Regions from separate parts of the Rahnella sp. WP5 genome, predicted to be linked through region 2. Evidence: predicted binding sites of a transcription regulator. Region 2 holds the regulator's gene; each other region holds the start of a gene.
What was found. Region 2 encodes PhoB, which activates phosphate uptake and scavenging genes when phosphate is short. Its sites were predicted from a motif close to CTGTCATAAAACTGNCNNAT; they were not measured.
Positions count from the first base shown of each region.

Region 1: EX31_RS14265 (MIP/aquaporin family protein) is a predicted target of PhoB. The motif match lies at 1,202-1,221, and genes of this name have one in related genera.
Region 3: pitA (inorganic phosphate transporter PitA) is a predicted target of PhoB. The motif match lies at 955-974, and genes of this name have one in related genera.

Region 1 is NZ_JQJR01000015.1:33,421-35,693, reverse strand. Features, by position in the region: gene glpK (glycerol kinase GlpK) at 1-143, opposite strand, end outside; gene EX31_RS14265 (MIP/aquaporin family protein) at 189-1,037, opposite strand; gene zapB (septal ring assembly protein ZapB) at 1,615-1,854, shown strand; gene rraA (ribonuclease E activity regulator RraA) at 1,919-2,273, opposite strand, start outside.
Region 2 is NZ_KN050721.1:154,464-156,736, forward strand. Features, by position in the region: gene sbcD (exonuclease subunit SbcD) at 1-770, opposite strand, end outside; gene phoB (phosphate response regulator transcription factor PhoB) at 998-1,687, shown strand; gene phoR (phosphate regulon sensor histidine kinase PhoR) at 1,710-2,273, shown strand, end outside.
Region 3 is NZ_JQJR01000007.1:164,250-166,522, reverse strand. Features, by position in the region: gene pitA (inorganic phosphate transporter PitA) at 1-883, opposite strand, end outside; gene EX31_RS05140 (BaiN/RdsA family NAD(P)/FAD-dependent oxidoreductase) at 1,195-2,273, shown strand, end outside.

The DNA of each region.
Region 1 (2,273 bases), on a different contig from region 2:
GACTTAGGGTAGATCTGGGTGAATTCGCGTTGTGACACGCTGACGATATTGGCATCGTGATCCAGCACTACCGCGCGTGAACTGGTTGTACCCTGGTCGAGTGCAACAATGTATTTTTTTTCGTGAGTCGTATCTGCTGACATAATATTCATCCTGCGAATGAGTAAGCTGTGGAACAGTTTAGCCGATCAGGCCTTACGCTGTTTGGATGGCTGAGGTGCTTTTTCTTCTGCCGGCTCATTAATCTGATTTGGCAAATGGCGGCCGATCAGCGCTTTATACGCGATGGCACCCAGAGAAGCACCGAGCAGCGGGCCAAAAATCGGCACCAGGAAATAAGGAATATCGCGCGCGCCGGTGAAGGCAACCTTGCCCCAGCCAGCGAAGTAGGCGAAGACTTTCGGACCAAAGTCACGTGCCGGGTTCAGGGCGAATCCGGTCAGTGGCCCCATGGAGGCACCGATAACCGCGATCAGGATACCGATCAGCAATGGCGCCAGCGGACCACGTGGAATGCCGTTGCCGTCATCGGTCAGGCCGAGGATCAGCGCCATCAGAATGGCCGTAATCACCGTTTCTACCAGAAACGCCTGCAATACGCTGATGTGCGGGTTTGGATAGGTAGAGAAAATACCGGCCAGATCCAGACTTTCGACGCTGCCGCGCACCATGTTGTGGCTTTGCTCAAAATCGAAGAACAGGTTGTAGTAAAGGCCGTAGACCAGTGCGGCGGCGCAGAAAGCCCCCGCGACCTGCGCAATGATGTAAGGCAGAACTTTGCGTCCTTCAAAGTTTGCAAACAAACAAAGTGCGACGGTCACGGCCGGATTCAGGTGTGCGCCGGAGATGGCGGCAGTCAGGTAGATGGCCATTGCCACACCCAGACCCCAGATAATACTGATTTCCCACTGGCCAAAGGTTGCCCCGGCAAGTTTCATTGCTGCGACACAGCCCGCACCAAAGAAAATGATAAGCCCGGTACCCAGAAACTCAGCGATGCACTGACCTTTTAATGTGGAACTCATGGTTTGGCTCATAGTTTGATCCTGCTAAGGATGATGTTAATGGTTAGTTATAATTTTTCTGTTATGTCGTTTGTGAACGTAATCGGATTTGGGCGTTCATCATTAAATGAGAACGTAATGTGAATTTATCGTTAACGAGCATAAACGAGAAATAGCGAAATCAAATTTTGTGTGTCGCGTCATAAAAATGAGCGATTTCGCGTATTGCTGGAACTTGATGCAGCGCAAAAAGTCCATGATTTAACATTTTCAGCCGCCATTTGTGACAAACGAACATCAACATGCCTTCCCGCGCAGCGGCTAAGGTTATTCGGCATTAAACAGTATTTCTGGTGTGTGACGCTGCTTTTTAAGCATTTCCTGATACCCGGCGCTGTTAAATTGCAACAGACTGCGTGGATAAAGGGGTTGCGGGTAGACAGAACAAAGCTGGCTACATACAATCACCCGTTAAGACACACGCTGGTTTTGCGCAATTCTCTGATGAATTCGTTATAAAAATCGACGGAGTGCAGGAATCTTTGAGCCGTGTCCGGACGATGCGGCAGAACATAAGATGTGCGCCTTGCGAACATAAGGGGACCGAAAAATGTCATTTGAAGTATTTGAGAAATTAGAAGCTAAAGTTCAGCAAGCGATTGATACCATTACTCTGTTGCAGATGGAAATCGAAGAACTGAAAGAGCAGAACAACACCCTGTCTCAGGAAGTTCAGCAGGCCAGCGGCAACCATGAGTCTCTGGTGCGTGAAAATGCGCAGCTGAAAGAAGAACAACACGTATGGCAGGATCGTCTGCGTGCATTGTTGGGAAAAATGGAAGAAGTTTAATTACTTCATATTCCAAATAAAAAAGGACGCCAAGGCGTCCTTTTTTGTTGTGCTCAGAAGGAAATCACTCAATATCGAGCGGGTCTTCGGACAGCACGATACCGGTATTATCGGCATAAAGATGGTCGCCGGAGAAGAAGGTGACGCCGCCGAAATTGACACGAATGTCGCTTTCGCCAATCCCTTCACTGCCTGCGCCAGCCGGGATAGCCGCCATCGCCTGGATACCCAGATCCAGCTCTTCGAGATCATCAACCTGACGGACAGCACCGTAAATCACGATGCCTTCCCATTCGTTTTGCAATGCAAGGCGTGCCAGTCCGGCATCCAGCAGTGCGCGACGAACAGAACCGCCACCATCGATCACTAATACACGGCCACGGCCATTTTCTTCCAGCAGGTCATAAAGCAAGCCATTA
Region 2 (2,273 bases):
TTGCTCAGTTCGTCAAAACTCAGGGCAATCGGCGAGCCGCTGTAACGGATATGTTCGTTTTTGGCGACGCATTGTGCACGGTGAATATGACCCAGTGCCACATAATCGACCGGCGGAAAGGCCTGCGCCGGAAACGCATCGAGCGTACCTATATAGATGTCGCGCACGGAATCTGAGGTACTGACGCCGACAGTCGTCAGATGGCCGGTCGCAATAATAGGCAGCGGCATGCCCAGTTCGTCACGTCTGGCCTGCGCAGCCTGCCAGAGCGCGTCATAATGCGCGGCGATGGCTTCCTGCAATGCCAGTTGCTTGTCGCTGCCGGACTGTCCCGCCTGGCTGGCGAGCAGATCACGCGGGCGTAAAAACGGGATAGCGCACAGTATCGCGCCGGGTTTCCCGTCACGCTGACTGAGCACTAAAATCTGTTCAGAAAGGTTTTCACCGACGGTGGCAATCACCCGCGTATTCAGGCAGGACAGGAGCTCGCGCGATTCATTGAGCGTGGCGACAGAATCGTGGTTACCAGCCAGCACCACCAGCTGGCAGCCGGTTTGCTGTAATTCCACCACGAAGCGGTTATACAATTCTCGGGCATAACTGGGTGGGGATCCCGTGTCGAAAATATCGCCCGCGACAATCACGGCGTCGACCTGATGTTGTTGCACCTGACCGGTCAGCCAGCGCAAAAATGCCTGATGTTCGGCTGCACGGCTTTTAGTGAAAAAGTACTGGCCGAGGTGCCAGTCTGAGGTGTGGATCAGGCGCATGAGACTCCCGTATGAACCCTGGATGACGACAATGGGGTAAAGTATAAACGTCGGCAGGGGAAGCTGTCCCCGATAAATCAGACCAATTTCAGCAAGATGGCCGGAAATTATCTGTCATAGTTGACTGTAATGAACCATTCTTTTCATTCATAAATCTGTCACAAAACTGACGCATAATGGCGCCCGCAATCAAATAAAAGATCGCTAACCTATTGGCAGGACCTACGATGGCTAGACGTATATTGGTGGTTGAAGACGAAGCTCCAATCCGTGAAATGGTGTGTTTTGTACTGGAACAAAATGGCTATCAGGCCGTAGAAGCTGAGGATTTTGATTCAGCGATTGGGCAGCTTGTTGAACCTTACCCTGAACTGATCCTGCTTGACTGGATGTTACCTGGCGGTTCCGGTATTCAGTTTATTAAGCATCTTAAACGTGAGGCTCTGACCCGCGAAATTCCGGTGATGATGCTGACCGCACGCGGTGAAGAAGAAGATCGGGTGCGCGGCCTTGAAGTGGGTGCCGATGATTACATCACCAAACCGTTTTCTCCGAAAGAACTGGTTGCCCGCATTAAAGCCGTGATGCGTCGCATCTCGCCAATGGCGGTGGAAGAAGTGATCGACATGCAGGGGTTAAGCCTGGATCCGTCGTCTCACCGGGTGATGGCCAACGAGCAGGCGCTCGATATGGGGCCGACCGAATTTAAGTTATTACACTTCTTTATGACCCATTCCGAACGTGTATACAGCCGCGAACAGTTGCTCAATAACGTCTGGGGCACTAACGTTTATGTGGAAGATCGCACGGTTGACGTGCATATTCGTCGTTTACGTAAGGCGCTGGAAACCAGTGGACATGACAGAATGATCCAGACTGTTCGTGGTACCGGATACCGTTTTTCAACGCGTTATTGAGCCCTCACAGCGGAGAATCTGTGTGCTAGAACGTTTGTCATGGAAACGACTGGCGGGTGAATTGTTTCTCTTTTGCCTGCCAGCGTTAATTCTCGGTATTTTCGTCGGCCATTTCGGCTGGCTCCTCCTGGTGTCGCTGATGGCGGCACTGGGCTGGAATTATTACAACCAGCTTAAACTCTCTCACTGGCTGTGGCTCGACCGCAGCATTACGCCACCGAATGGGCGCTGGAGCTGGGAGCCGCTGTTTTACGGGCTGAACCAGATGCAGATGCGCAACCGGCGTCGCCGTCGCGAATTAGGTCAGCTCATCAAACGTTTTCGCAGCGGTGCCGAATCGCTGCCGGATGCCGTGGTGCTGACCACTGAAGAAGGCAATATTTTCTGGTGTAACGGACTGGCGCAGGATTTGCTCGGTTTCCGCTGGCCGGAAGATAACGGGCAACATATCTTCAACCTGTTGCGTTATCCGGAATTCCGGCTGTGGATCCAGACCCGCGATTTCAGCCGGGCGCTGAATTTACAACTCAATAATGAGCATTATGTCGAGTTTCGCGTCATGCCTTATTCCGAAGGACAACTGCTG
Region 3 (2,273 bases), on a different contig from region 2:
CCGGTGCAGGCACCATTGGCGTCTGTGCAACCACGTGCGGCACGGCATCAACATGTTGCTGATAATACTGGCCGAGGTGTGTCACGGCGTCGCGGGTACGGGTAATGTCGTAACCGGTCGCGTTCATATTCACCACAAAACCGGCTGGCGCCACGCCAATCAGCACCAGCATGATCAGACCGATACCCTTCTGACCATCGTTAGCGCCGTGAGAGAAACTCACGCCGATAGCCGACAGAATCAGACCGGTACGTGTCCAGAATGGCGGCTTTTTCTTGCCGTCTTTCTTCTCACGTTCCGCCGGTGTCAGGTGGATACGGGCATGTTTCTTATTGCCACTCCAGTAACGGCGCAGCAGGAAAATCATGGTACCGGCGATAATCATCCCGACCAGCGGAGAGATAATCAGCGAAGCAAAAATACCAATCATTTTAGGGATGTTTAACGCATCGACCACGGAAGTGTGAGTCATTAATGCATTGGTCAGCCCTACGCCAATGATGGCGCCGATAAGGGTGTGGGAGCTGGACGCCGGCAGGCCGAAATACCAGGTACCGAGGTTCCAGATGATCGCGGCCAGTAACATAGAGAACACCATGGCAAGGCCATGAGCAGAACCCACATTGAGCAGCAAATCGGTTGGCAGTAAATGAACGATGGCATAGGCCACACTCAAACCACCGAGCAGGACGCCAAAGAAGTTAAATACCCCTGCCATCACGACCGCTAATTGCGAACGCATTGCCCGGGTATAGATGACGGTTGCCACTGCGTTGGCCGTATCATGAAAACCGTTAATGGCTTCATAGAACAGAACAAACAGTAACGCGAGAATCAATAACGAACCGGTATGAATATCCAATCCGGCAAATAGATGCAGCATAATTGTTACGCCAGTTAGTGGTCATGAACGCCGCGCATTATCTGCGAGAACAGGGGGACGGGAAAAGGAAAATATGACATTTTTTTGACTAAAAACAGTTCAATGTTTGGCTTTATTTCAATTAAATATTTATCTATCAATATGTTATTCCTCCTTTGAACGCAGAAACATTTACTTACGACGTCCGGCAAGCAGTCTGTCTGGCTGGTTTAACAGCCCTCCGTCCCTTACAATCCGCGACTCAAAGCCCCGGTTAACAGGGCAAACCTTATCTAAAACGTAGTTGAATTTCCGGAAAAGAGAGGCCAAAAGTGGAACAGGTTGATGTGGTAGTCATTGGTGCAGGTGCGGCAGGCATGTTCTGCGCAGCACAGGCCGGACAGGGTGGCTGCCGTGTTCTGCTGCTGGATAACGGCAAAAAAACCGGGCGAAAAATTCTGATGTCAGGCGGCGGACGCTGCAATTTCACCAACCTTTATGCCGAACCCGCTGCCTATCTTTCCGAAAACCCGCATTTCTGTAAATCCGCGCTGGCACGTTACACTCAGTGGGATTTCATCGATATGGTCAACCGTTACGGCATCGCCTGGCACGAGAAAACGCTCGGGCAGCTATTCTGCGACGACTCGGCGCAGCAAATCGTCACCATGCTCGATAAAGAATGCGAGCAGGGCAATGTCGATGTGCGCTTGCGCAGCGAGATTTCCGACGTGCAGAAAACCGAAAATGGCTTTGTTATCAAAGTGAATGGCTCAACTGTAAGCACTCACTCACTTGTTATTGCCAGCGGCGGGCTTTCCATGCCAGGGCTGGGCGCGACACCCTTCGGTTACCGTCTGGCGGAACAGTTTGGCCTGAAAGTACTGCCGACCCGCGCCGGTCTGGTGCCATTTACCCTGCACAAGCCGCTGCTCGATCACTTGCAGACGCTTTCCGGGGTGTCAGTCCCGGTGGTGCTTACTGCTGAAGACGGCACTGTCTTCCGTGAAAGCATTCTTTTTACCCATCGTGGCATGTCCGGCCCGGCCGTTTTACAGCTATCCAGTTACTGGCAGCCTGGCGAGTTTGTGAGCGTTAACTTACTTCCTGATGTCGATCTGGCGGCGTTTCTGAATGCACAGCGTCAGGAACACCCAAATCAGAGTCTGAAAAACACGCTGGCAATGCAACTGCCGAAGCGTCTGGTCGAATGCCTGCAAACGCTGGGGCAGTTGCCGGACGTGACGCTGAAACAGCTGAACGTGCCGCAGCAGGCCGAACTGGTTGAGCAACTGCAAAACTGGCAGGTACAGCCGAACGGCACCGAAGGTTACCGCACGGCGGAAGTCACACTCGGCGGCGTCGATACCAAAGAATTATCTTCAAAAACGATGGCGGCAGCGAAAGTCCC